One region of the Pseudomonas sp. HS6 genome, then DNA from elsewhere that is predicted to be linked to it. Evidence: predicted binding sites of a transcription regulator. Region 1 holds the regulator's gene; each other region holds the start of a gene.
What was found. The regulator sigma-54, encoded in region 1, starts transcription at its own class of promoters, with help from an activator protein. The targets are predictions, from matches to a motif close to ANTGGCATNNANNTTGCTNT.

Region 1 (4,170 bases):
CTGGAAGACGGCAAGGTGCAGTACGAAATGACTTCCGACAAGGCCGAGCACGTCAAGGCGACCGACATTACACTGGTCACCAAGCCCGACCTGAACATGTATCGCGGCACCGACTTCCCGTGGCACGTGACCAGCGAACGCGGTGAAGTGAATTCCGGCGGCACCGAAGTCGAATTGATCGACTCGGTTCGCGTCAAGCGCACCGATGAAAAGAACCGCGACACCCTGATCACCAGCACACGCATGACCGTGTTTCCGCAGCAGCAATATGCGCAGACCGAGCAACCCGTTAGAATCGACGGCGCTGGCGGCATATCGACCGGCGTGGGAATGAAAGCGTATTTGAAGGAAAGCAGGATACACCTGCTATCGAACGTAAGAGGACAGTATGAGGCTCGTTAAAACCCTCCCTATTTTGCTCAGTCTGGGCGCAGCACTGGGAAGCGTGAGCGCCTGGGCTCTGCCGAACGATAGTCAGCAACCTATCCGCATCCAGGCTGACGATGCTCAGCTCGATGACAAGAATGGCGTCGCGACCTACAAGGGCGATGTGATCATCACCCAAGGCTCGATGATCGTTAAAGGCAACACCGTGACCATGACCCGCGCGCCCAACGGCGATATCGACGTCGTGACTTCGGTGGGCAATCTGGCCTACTTCGAGCAATTGCAGACCCAGGGCGACGCCAAGCCGGTTCAAGGCTACGGCGTGACCATTCAGTACCATGCGCAGCAAAACCGCGTTGTACTGATCGACAAGGCCAAGGTCATCGACAAGGACAACAACGTCACTCAAGGCGAGAAAATCGTCTATGACACGGTGAAAAAACTGGCCAGCGCCGGTCGCGCCACCGGCAACAAGGTCACCGAAGCGCGCCCGCGCATCGACATGGTGATCCAGCCGAAGAAGAAAACCGACGAGAAAACCCAGTAATGGCAACTCTGAAAGCTCAGCACCTGGCCAAGGCCTATAAAAGCCGCCAGGTCGTGCGCGATGTCAGCCTGTCGATCGACAGCGGGCAGATCGTCGGCCTGCTCGGCCCCAATGGCGCCGGCAAGACCACCTGCTTCTACATGATCGTCGGCCTGGTACAGGCCGATCAGGGTCGCGTGCTGATCGACGACCTGGACGTCAGCCATCAGCCAATGCACGGCCGCGCCAAGGCCGGTATCGGGTATCTGCCCCAGGAAGCGTCGATCTTCCGCAAACTGTCGGTGGCCGACAACATCATGGCCATCCTCGAGACCCGTCAGGAGCTCGACAAGGCCGGCCGTCGCAAGGAGCTGGAAAGCCTGCTGCAGGAGTTCCACATCAGCCACATCCGCGACAACCTCGGCATGAGCCTGTCCGGTGGTGAACGTCGCCGAGTGGAAATCGCCCGCGCACTGGCCACTGCACCGAAATTCATCCTGCTCGACGAACCGTTCGCCGGTGTCGACCCGATTTCCGTGGGCGACATCAAGCAGATCATTCACCACCTCAAGGCCAAGGGCATCGGTGTACTGATCACCGACCACAACGTCCGCGAGACGCTGGATATCTGTGAAACGGCCTACATCGTTAATGATGGCCAACTGATCGCCGAAGGCGACTCCGCGACCATCCTCGCCAATGATCTGGTGAAGGAAGTGTATCTGGGTCACGAGTTCCGCCTGTAAGCGCGACAGCATTCGACCAGCCGTCCGGGTGCTGTAACGTTGAAGCGCACTTTTATACGCTTTTATTGTTACAGCGCTCTAGGCAAACACGACAGTTTCAGGCATATAATTTGCTTAAGTTTGGCGCTCCGGCGCCCTGTAGTGGATGGCGCATAGCGCCGGCGAATAAGGTGTTAAGCCCCTGCCATGAAACCATCGCTAGTCTTGAGAATGGGCCAGCAGCTGACGATGACACCGCAGCTGCAACAGGCCATCCGCCTGCTCCAATTGTCGACCCTGGATCTGCAACAGGAAATCCAGGAGGCTCTGGAATCCAATCCGATGCTCGAACGTCAGGAAGACGGCGACGACTTCGACAACTCCGATCCCATGGCCGACAACGCCGAACAGAAGCCCAACACCGAGATCCAGGAACCCTCCTATCAGGAGACCGCACCGACGGTCGATAATCTTGAAGAAGGCGAATGGAACGAGCGAATCCCCAACGAACTGCCGGTGGACACTGCTTGGGAAGACGTCTACCAGACCAGTGCCAGTAGCCTGCCGAGCAGCGATGACGACGAGTGGGACTTCACCACCCGTACCTCCGCCGGCGAGAGCCTGCAAAGCCACCTGCTGTGGCAGTTGAACCTGGCGCCGATGTCCGACACCGATCGCCTGATCGCCGTCACCCTGATCGACTGCATCAACAATCAGGGCTACCTCGACGAAACCCTCGAAGAAATCCTCGACGCCTTCGATCCGGAGCTCGACATCGAGCTGGACGAGATCGAAGCCGTCCTGCACCGCATCCAGCAATTCGAACCTGCCGGCATTGGCGCACGCAACCTGGGCGAATGCCTGCTGCTGCAATTGCGCCAGCTATCGGCCAAGACTCCTTGGCTCGCGGAGGCCAAGCGTCTGGTCACCGATTACATCGACCTGCTTGGCAGCCGCGACTACAGCCAGCTGATGCGCCGCATGAAGCTCAAGGAAGATGAACTGCGCCAGGTCATCGAACTGGTACAGAGCCTCAACCCGCGCCCAGGCTCGCAAATCGAATCCACCGAAGCCGAATACGTGGTGCCTGACGTCATCGTGCGCAAGGACAACGAACGCTGGCTGGTTGAGCTGAACCAGGAATCGGTGCCACGCCTGCGAGTCAACGCTCAGTACGCCGGTTTCGTCCGTCGCGCCGACACCAGCGCCGACAACACCTTCATGCGCAATCAATTGCAGGAAGCCCGCTGGTTCATCAAGAGCCTGCAGAGCCGCAACGAAACCCTGATGAAAGTGGCCACCCAGATCGTCGAGCATCAACGCGGCTTTCTTGAATACGGCGACGAAGCCATGAAGCCGCTGGTACTGCATGACATCGCTGAAGCGGTGGGCATGCACGAGTCGACCATTTCCCGGGTCACCACGCAGAAATTCATGCATACCCCCCGGGGCATTTATGAACTGAAATACTTTTTCTCCAGCCACGTCAGCACCTCCGAAGGCGGTGAATGCTCGTCCACGGCGATTCGCGCGATCATCAAAAAACTGGTTGCCGCGGAAAATCAGAAAAAGCCGTTGAGTGACAGCAAGATCGCTGGTTTACTGGAGGCACAAGGCATTCAGGTGGCTCGCCGCACCGTCGCCAAGTACCGCGAATCCCTCGGGATCGCGCCTTCGAGCGAACGCAAGCGGTTGATGTAAGCCACGTTACAGCGTTCCAGTGGCAGGCTCTTCGGCCTGCCGCTTTATGCACTGGCAACGAAGGAGAAGCTGTATGCAAGTCAACATCAGTGGACACCAACTGGAAGTTACCCAACCTCTCCGTGAGTACGTTGAGCAAAAGCTCAAGAGGCTTGAGGGCCATTTCGACAAGATCACCAACGTGCAAGTCACGATGTGCGTCGAGAAGCTGAAGCAGAAAATCGAAGCCACGCTGCATATTCCCGGTAACGAGGTCGTCGCAAACGCGGAACATACAGATATGTACGCTGCGATCGACGCGCTGACCGACAAGCTTGATAAACAACTCAAAAAGCATAAGGAAAAGACCCAGAGCCTGCTTCAGGGCGCTACCGGTCGATAACCCCCACCCCCATGATCCGACTTGAAAGCATCCTGACCCCCGGCCGTTCCCTCGTGAACGTGCCGGGCGGCAGCAAAAAGAAAGCCCTCGAACAAATTGCCAACCTGATCGCCCGGGAAGTACCGGATCTGGAGATGCAAGATGTCTTCGAGGCGCTGATTGCCCGTGAAAAACTCGGCTCGACCGGTTTTGGCAACGGCATCGCCATTCCCCACTGCCGCCTCAAGGGCTGTGAGTCGCCCATCAGCGCCTTGATGCACCTTGAAGCGCCCATCGATTTCGACGCCATCGATGGTGCACCGGTCGACCTGCTGTTTGTGCTGCTGGTCCCCGAAGCCGCCACCGATGCGCACCTGGAACTGCTGCGCCAGATCGCCAGCATGCTCGACCGCAAGGAAGTACGCGAAAAACTGCGTCGCGCTACCACCAACGAAGCCTTGTATCAGGTT
Region 2 (4,170 bases), 790 kb from region 1:
GCATGCGCTTCGTCGCGACCACCACTGAAAAGTTCGACGTGATCATTTCCGACTCCACCGATCCGATCGGCCCGGGCGAAGTGCTGTTCTCGGAAAACTTCTACCAGGCCTGCCACCGCTGCCTGAACGAGGGCGGCATCCTCGTGACCCAGAACGGCACGCCGTTCATGCAGATCGAAGAAGTGAAAACCACCGCCGGTCGCCTGCGCAGCCTGTTCCCGGACTGGCACTTCTATCAGGCGGCCGTGCCGACCTACATCGGCGGTTCGATGACTTTCGCCTGGGGCTCGACCAACCCGGCCTACCGCAAGCTGAGCCGTGAAACCTTGCAACAACGCTTCATCGGCAGCGGCATCGTCACCCGTTACTACAACCCGGAAATCCACATCGGTGCCTTCGCCTTGCCACAATACGTGCTGCAAGCGGTGAACAAACCGAGCAACGACTGATCGTTCAGCCGTCATCACTGCGGGAGCGAGCGGCTTCGCTCCCGCAGATGAAATGTTTTTCATGTTTCATCGGTGTAAAGCTTTTGAACGATCATTCCTGACAAAAGTCGAGATAGATATGAGCCCATTTGCGGGTTTGTTCGAGGAGGCACCAATGCAAAAGTGGAAAGTCACTTTCGTGGATGATCACGGTGAAATTGTTGATGAAATCTTCGAGCGCGCGGAATGCCCCAGCGACGATGAGGCTGCCCGTCTGATCAAGGAAAAACTCCTTCCTGTCGCCGCCGCACTGGATCTCAACGATCTGGAAGGGCGAACCGCCGATGCAGGCGCCAAAAGCCTGAAAACCCAGAACAGCATCGAAATCCGCAGCATCACTCCCGTCTGAAAAACTTCTTGTCCTTAACGCACCAGGCCTTGGCAGCGGCTCTATCTTGGGGCTACTCTGCAAGCGAGATCAGCGAACGGATCGCTAAGGTCTGGTCTTGTCAGCTACATGCTTGTTTCCCGCCGGCAACACGGTTGTCGTAGCGCCAGGGCCGTTCGGCCATGTGCAGGGAATACGGAAAGTCTATCCATCTATGCGAGGGGGACGATTCATGAGCACAGCCTATCAAGAAGACATCAGCAGCAGCGTGCTGCGCCGCATGAAAGAAGGCGGTTTCGATTTTTCCCGATTCCATCCCATCGAGTTCTACGCCATTTTCCCGGACGAGGAGCGGGCGCGCAGGGCGGCAGGAAAATTTCGCGGTGAATCCATCAATGCCCAGGTCAGTGCGCGCGACGACGGCGCGTGGTCCCTGGAATTGAGCAAGGTGATGTACGCAACCTACGACGACATTGGCGATTTCGAACAGGGCTTTTCGGCGGTGGTCGAGCCCTTGGGCGGCATCATCGAAGGCTGGGGCGTGAAGCAGGAGGTGCGCAACCGCCATCGTTTGAACTGATAACCCTCGCAACACGTCGAGCAGCGGCTGACCTTCGGGTCGGCCGTTGTCGTTTCTGCACCCTGAACATCGCACGGCAAAACCCTGAAACAAGAATTCGAGGCAAAAAAAAAGCCACCTGAAGAGGTGGCTAAAAGGGAAGACCGGAAGGAGAGGAAACCGGTCAGGGTTACGGCCGGTAGGGCTGCCGGGGCAGCCCGGATCAGTGGTGCTGCGCACTTCGTCAGGGACGTTTCGCAGCGGATGTGCGGATTATCCGCAGCCGGCGCCGGGCAGTGAAATCAACTCTGACTATGCTGGTGATAGGCGACTGCACTGCGTCGCAATGAGGCGGGGGCGATCAGGTTGGGGCATTTGCCGCACAGGAATGGTGCGGTGGTTGTGGCGTGAATATCCAACCGATTGAAATCAAAGCGTTTATGCCGATGGCACGGGCCTTGCGAAGGCCTGTATGTCCGGGGTGACAAGGAGTACGGCATGATCCGCACCTATTTTGATGAAATGTACGATGCCGGCGGCCAGGTCCGCCCGCATTACCGGGAGTTTGCCCGCTGGCTGGCCGATACGCCTGACGAACTGCTGGCCCAGCGGCGACGCGAGGCCGATCTGCTGTTCCATCGTGCCGGGATCACTTTCACGCTCTACGGGGACGAGCAAGGGACAGAACGCCTGATTCCCTTCGACACCATTCCGCGCAGCATTCCCGCCAGCGAGTGGCGGATCGTCGAGCGCGGCTGCATCCAGCGGGTCAAGGCGTTGAACATGTTCCTCGCCGACCTTTACCACGAGCAGCGCATCATCAAGGCCGGGATCATTCCCGCCGAGCAGGTGCTGGCCAACGAGCAATACCAGTTGGCGATGCAAGGGCTGGATCTGCACCGCGATATCTATTCGCACATCTCCGGCGTCGACTTGGTGCGCGACGGCGACGGCACGTATTACGTGCTCGAGGACAACCTGCGCACGCCCAGCGGCGTGAGCTACATGCTCGAAGACCGCAAGATGATGATGCGCCTGTTCCCCGAGCTGTTCGCGGCCCAGCGCATTGCCCCGATCGACCATTACCCGAACCTGTTGCTCGACACCTTGAAAAGCTCAAGTCCCATCGACGACCCGAGTGTCGTGGTGTTGACACCGGGCCGGTTCAACAGCGCGTTTTTCGAGCATGCGTTTCTCGCCCGGGAAATGGGCGTGGAACTGGTGGAGGGCGCGGATCTGTTCGTGCGCGACGACAAGGTCTTCATGCGCACCACCGACGGCCCGAAAGCGGTGGACGTGATCTACCGCCGGCTCGACGACGCGTTTCTTGATCCATTGGCCTTCCGCCCGGATTCGATGCTCGGCGTGCCGGGGCTGCTGTCGTCCTATCGCTCCGGCAACGTGGTGCTGGCCAATGCGATCGGCACCGGCGTGGCGGATGACAAGTCGGTGTATCCGTTTGTCACCGAAATGATCCGTTTCTACCTCGACGAAGAGCCGATCCTGAAGAACGTGCCGACGTGGCAGTGCCGCAACCCGTCTGAACTTTCCCATGTACTGGCCAATCTTCCAGATCTGGTGGTCAAGGAAACCCAGGGCTCCGGCGGTTACGGAATGCTCGTGGGGCCGGCGGCGACGACGGCGGAAATCGATGCGTTCCGCGAGCGGATCAAGGCCAAGCCCCACGCGTACATCGCGCAACCGACGCTGTCGCTGTCGACCTGTCCGACCTTTGTCGAAAACGGCATTGCGCCGCGCCATATCGACCTGCGCCCGTTCGTATTGTCCGGCCGCGAAACCCGGGTCGTGCCCGGCGGTTTGACCCGTGTCGCCCTGCGTGAAGGCTCTCTGGTGGTGAACTCATCCCAGGGCGGCGGAACCAAGGACACCTGGGTGGTCGAGGATTGAAGGAAGCCTGCCATGTTAAGTAGAACTGCCTCGGATCTGTACTGGATGTCGCGTTACCTGGAGCGGGCGGAAAATCTCGCCCGCATGCTCGATGTCAGCTATTCGCTGTCGCTGATGCCGCAGGACGGCCGTGGCGACGGTTTGCACGAACTGGCGATGCCGCTGCTGATCACCGGCACGCTGGACGATTACCTGGAGCGTCACGGCGAGCTGCATGCCGAGCGATTGCTGCACTTCTTCGCGCTCGACGCGGCCAACCCGGCGAGCATCTACAGCTGCCTCGGCGCGGCGCGAGCCAGCGCCCACGCGGTGCGCGGTCGGATCACCGCCGACATGTGGGAGAACATCAACGCCACCTGGCTGGAGATCCGCGGGATCGCCAACCAGGGCCTCAGCCGCTATGGCATGAGCCGTTTCTGTGAGTGGATCAAGGAACGTTCGCACCTGTTCCGAGGGGCGTCCTACGGCACCATCATGCGCAACGACGCGTTTCGTTTCATTCGTCTGGGTACGTTTATCGAGCGGGCGGACAACACGCTGCGCCTGCTCGACGCCCGTTACGAAATGGCCGGCGATCAGGCCGAAGCGGTCAGTGACGGCACTGCGCACGCCTATTACCAATGGAGTGCCTTGTTGCGGGCCTTGTCATCGTTCGAGGCCTACACCGAAATCTATCGCGATGCACCCGGCGCCCGGCATGTCGCCGAACTGTTGCTGTTGCGCGCGGATGTGCCGCGCTCGCTGCGGGCCTGTACCGAAGAAATCGACCAGATTCTCGCGCAACTGCCGGGGGCCAACGGCCGTCCCGCGCAAAGGCTGGCGGCGGAAATGGACGCACGCCTGCGCTACACCGGCATCCACGAAATCCTCGAGGAAGGGCTGCACGC
Region 3 (4,170 bases), 720 kb from region 1:
TGCAGTTCCAGGCGTTGCGGCCCAAATTCGAAGCCATCGCCGGGGTGTTCGGCGTCAAGCGGGTAGGGCTGATGCCTAGCGAGCGCCGGCACATGGAGCTGAATGCGTTGCTCGGTGCGCTGGAGTTTCCGGTGCTGTCGATCGACATGGGCGGCTCGATTGTTGCCGCCAACCGAGCGGCGGCGCAGTTGCTCGGGGTGCGGGTGGACGAAGTGCCGGGGATTCCGCTGTCGCGTTACGCCGAAGATTTCGACTTGCCGGAACTGGTGCGCGCCAACAAGTCGCGAATCAACGGCATGCGGGTCAAGGTCAAGGGCGACATCTTTCTCGCCGACATCGCCCCGCTGCAATCGGAGCACGATGACAGCGAAGCCATGGCCGGTGCCGTGCTGACGCTGCACCGGGCGGATCGGGTCGGTGAGCGAATCTATAACGTGCGCAAGCAGGAATTGCGTGGCTTCGACAGCATCTTCCAAAGCTCAAAAGTCATGGCGGCAGTGGTGCGTGAAGCCCGGCGCATGGCGCCGCTCGATGCGCCTCTTCTGATTGAAGGCGAAACCGGCACCGGTAAAGAGTTGCTGGCTCGGGCCTGTCACCTGGCGAGCCCCCGTGGTCAGTCACCATTGATGGCGCTCAACTGCGCGGGGCTGCCGGAGTCGATGGCCGAGACCGAGTTGTTCGGCTACGGCCCCGGTGCCTTTGAGGGTGCACGGGCCGAAGGCAAGCTCGGGCTGCTGGAGCTGACGGCGGGGGGCACGCTGTTCCTCGATGGCGTCGGTGAAATGAGCCCGCGCTTGCAGGTGAAATTGCTGCGCTTCCTGCAGGACGGTTGCTTCCGTCGTGTGGGCAGTGATGAAGAGGTTTACCTGGATGTGCGCGTGATCTGTGCCACCCAGGTCGACCTGTCCGAGTTGTGCGCCCGTGGCGAGTTTCGCCAGGACTTGTACCATCGCTTAAACGTGCTTTCGTTGCACATTCCGCCACTGCGCGAATGCCTCGACGGTTTGACACCGCTGGTGGAGCACTTCCTCGATCAGGCCAGTCGGCAGATCGGTTGTCCGTTGCCGAAACTGGCGCCGGCGGCGATGGATCGGCTCAGTCATTACCATTGGCCGGGCAACGTGCGACAACTGGAGAACGTGCTGTTCCAGGCGGTTTCGCTGTGTGATGGCGGGACGGTTAAGGCCGAGCATATTCGTCTGCCAGACTATGGCGTGCGTCAGCCGCTTGGCGATTTCTCGCTGGAGGGCGGGCTCGACGAGATTGTCGGGCGCTTCGAGAAAGCGGTGCTTGAGAGCCTGTATTCCGAGCACCCGAGCAGCCGGCAACTGGGCAAGCGGCTGGGCGTCTCGCACACCACGATTGCCAACAAATTGCGTGAGTACGAAGTCGGCAAGAGCGAGTCTTAGCCGGTATTGCATCGCTTCTGATGGCCTCATCGCGAGCAGGCTCGCTCCCACAGTAAAGCTTCATTTGACGGCTGACCTTGTGGGAGCGAGCTTGCTCGCGAAGGCGACCCTACAGACAGCGACGAGGTAATGCCTTGCCACATGGCGGCATTCCACCGCCGGTTTTTCGACTTCGATACATTTCCCCCAACCCTGCCAAACCCCTCAAGTCCTTTGTTTATCGGGTCCTCGACCGCCAGAAAAAAGTTGGTCTGCAAATTGCTTGTGGCTCAGCAGTACAGCGGTGGGCGGCAAACGTCCGGCATGCAGAGGAAAGAGTGTGGACAAGTACCTTTATGTGGCAATGACCGGCGCCAGCCAGAACGCACTGGCGCAAAAGGCTCATGCCAACAACCTGGCGAACATCTCCACCAATGGTTTTCAGCGCGACCTGGAGCAGGCGCGTTCGATGCCGGTGTTCGGTGACAGCTTTCCGGCGCGTGCGTTTGCCATGAGCGAACGGCCCGCCACCGACTTCACCGCAGGCTCCTTGGTGGAGACCGGTCGCGACCTCGATGTCGCCGTGACCGGCAACGGTTTCATTGCCGTGCAGAACCCCAACGGCGGCGAAAGCTACGTGCGCACCGGCAGCCTCAATATCGACGCCCTGGGCGTGCTGCGTGCCGGCAACGGCATGCCGGTCATGGGCAATGGCGGGCCGATTGCCGTACCGCCGCAGCAGCAGGTGGAAGTCGGTGAAGACGGCACCATCAGTATTCGTGCGATGGGCGAAGGCCCGCGCGTCATGGCCGAAGTCGACCGGATCAAGCTGGTCAATCCGGACATCAAGAACATGAACAAGGGCCTGGACGGTTCGATCTACACCAAGGACGGCCAGCCTGCGCCGGCCGATGCCAACGTCAAACTGGTGTCGGGTTTCCTGGAGTCGAGCAACGTCAATGCCGTGGAAGAGATGACCTCGGTGCTGGCCCTGGCCAAGCAGTTCGAGTTGCACGTCAAGATGATGAATACCGCCAAAGACGACGACCAGGCCATGGCTCGGGTCTTGCAGATCAGCTAATTATCAGAACGTCGCGCCGTAAAACAGGCGCACGAGGAGAATCGAATGCTTCCGGCTCTATGGGTTGCCAAAACAGGTCTGTCCGCCCAGGACACCAACCTGACCACCATTTCCAACAACCTGGCGAACGTGTCGACCACGGGTTTCAAACGTGACCGCGCCGAGTTTCAGGACCTGCTGTATCAGATCAAGCGTCAGCCAGGCGCCCAGTCGACCCAGGACAGCGAGCTGCCGTCGGGTCTGCAAGTGGGTACCGGTGTGCGCATCGTCGGCACCCAGAAGAACTTCACCGCCGGTAGCCTGCAAACCACCGAGCAGCCGCTGGACATGGCCCTCGACGGCCGTGGTTTCTTCCAGATCCTGCAACCGGACGGCACCACGTCTTACACCCGTGACGGTACTTTCCACCTCGACTCCAATGGCCAGATCGTCAACGCCAGCGGCTTCGCTCTGGAACCGGCCATTGTCATTCCGAACAATGCCCAGACCTTCACTGTCGGCCGTGACGGCACCGTGTCGATCACCGTGGCCGGCAATGCTGCCTCGCAAGTGATCGGCAACCTGCAAACCGCCGACTTCATCAACCCGGCCGGTCTGCAAGCCGTGGGCAACAACCTGTTCCTGGAAACCGCCGCTTCCGGCGCGCCGCAAATCGGCACTCCGGGCCTGAACGGTTTCGGCACCACCCTGCAGAACACTCTGGAAACCTCCAACGTCAGCACCGTGGAAGAGATGGTCAACATGATCACCACTCAGCGCGCTTACGAGATGAACTCCAAGGTGATCTCCACCGCCGACCAGATGCTCTCGTTCGTAACGCAGAATCTGTAATCAAGTCTATGAGGCGGCCATGAGGCCGCCTGCAACACCGTGAGGTAAGGGTCATGAAACGCTTCGTATCTGTTCTGGCATTGGGTGGGGTGGTCTCGCTCGCGGGCTGCGTCGCTCCGACGCCCAAGCCCAATGACCCTTACTACGCCCCGGTGTTGCCGCGGACGCCGTTGCCGTCGGCCGCCAACAACGGCTCGATCTATCAGGCCGGTTTCGAGCAGAACCTGTACAGCGACCGCAAGGCGTTCCGGGTCGGTGACATTATCACCATCACCCTGAACGAGAAGACTCAGGCCAGCAAGAACGCCAACTCGCAAGTGGCCAAGAACAGCAAGACCGGCATCGGCCTGACTTCGCTTTTCGGCGGCAGTGGCACCACCAACAACCCGTTGGGCGGTAACGATCTGAGCCTGGACGTCGGCTACAGCGGCGACCGCGCGACCAAGGGTGACAGCAAGGCGGCCCAGGGCAACACCCTGACCGGCTCGATCACCGTGACCGTCGCCGACGTGTTGCCCAACGGCATCATCGCCGTGCGCGGCGAGAAGTGGATGACCCTCAACACCGGTGATGAACTGGTGCGGATCGCCGGCCTCGTACGCGCCGATGACATCGCCACCGACAACACCGTGTCGTCGACCCGGGTCGCCGATGCGCGCATCACCTACTCGGGCACCGGTTCGTTCGCCGATGCGAGTCAGCCAGGCTGGTTCGACCGTTTCTTCCTCAGCCCGCTGTTCCCTTTCTAGGTGGCTAAGTTGAATTTCAGAAGCCTCATGGTGGCCGCGTTTTTGTTGTCGGCGGCCTTCAATGCACAAGCCGAAAGGTTGAAGGACATCGCCAGCATCTCTGGCGTACGTTCCAACCAGT

Region 2: the regulator sigma-54 is predicted to act here: its motif matches at 1,821-1,840, upstream of JJN09_RS28915 (circularly permuted type 2 ATP-grasp protein).
Region 3: the regulator sigma-54 is predicted to act here: its motif matches at 1,655-1,674, upstream of JJN09_RS29240 (flagellar basal body rod protein FlgF).

What each region holds. Positions count from the first base shown of each region.
Region 1 covers NZ_CP067412.1:626,477-630,646, forward strand. The annotation lists gene lptC (LPS export ABC transporter periplasmic protein LptC) at 1-402, shown strand, start outside; gene lptA (lipopolysaccharide transport periplasmic protein LptA) at 389-934, shown strand; gene lptB (LPS export ABC transporter ATP-binding protein) at 934-1,659, shown strand; gene JJN09_RS03045 (RNA polymerase factor sigma-54) at 1,846-3,339, shown strand; gene raiA (ribosome-associated translation inhibitor RaiA) at 3,413-3,721, shown strand; gene ptsN (PTS IIA-like nitrogen regulatory protein PtsN) at 3,733-4,170, shown strand, end outside.
Region 2 covers NZ_CP067412.1:6,380,387-6,384,556, forward strand. The annotation lists gene speE (polyamine aminopropyltransferase) at 1-449, shown strand, start outside; gene JJN09_RS28905 (hypothetical protein) at 604-837, shown strand; gene JJN09_RS28910 (ribonuclease E inhibitor RraB) at 1,049-1,396, shown strand; gene JJN09_RS28915 (circularly permuted type 2 ATP-grasp protein) at 1,874-3,283, shown strand; gene JJN09_RS28920 (alpha-E domain-containing protein) at 3,296-4,170, shown strand, end outside.
Region 3 covers NZ_CP067412.1:6,454,257-6,458,426, forward strand. The annotation lists gene JJN09_RS29235 (sigma-54-dependent transcriptional regulator) at 1-1,409, shown strand, start outside; gene JJN09_RS29240 (flagellar basal body rod protein FlgF) at 1,729-2,469, shown strand; gene flgG (flagellar basal-body rod protein FlgG) at 2,515-3,300, shown strand; gene flgH (flagellar basal body L-ring protein FlgH) at 3,354-4,049, shown strand; gene JJN09_RS29255 (flagellar basal body P-ring protein FlgI) at 4,077-4,170, shown strand, end outside.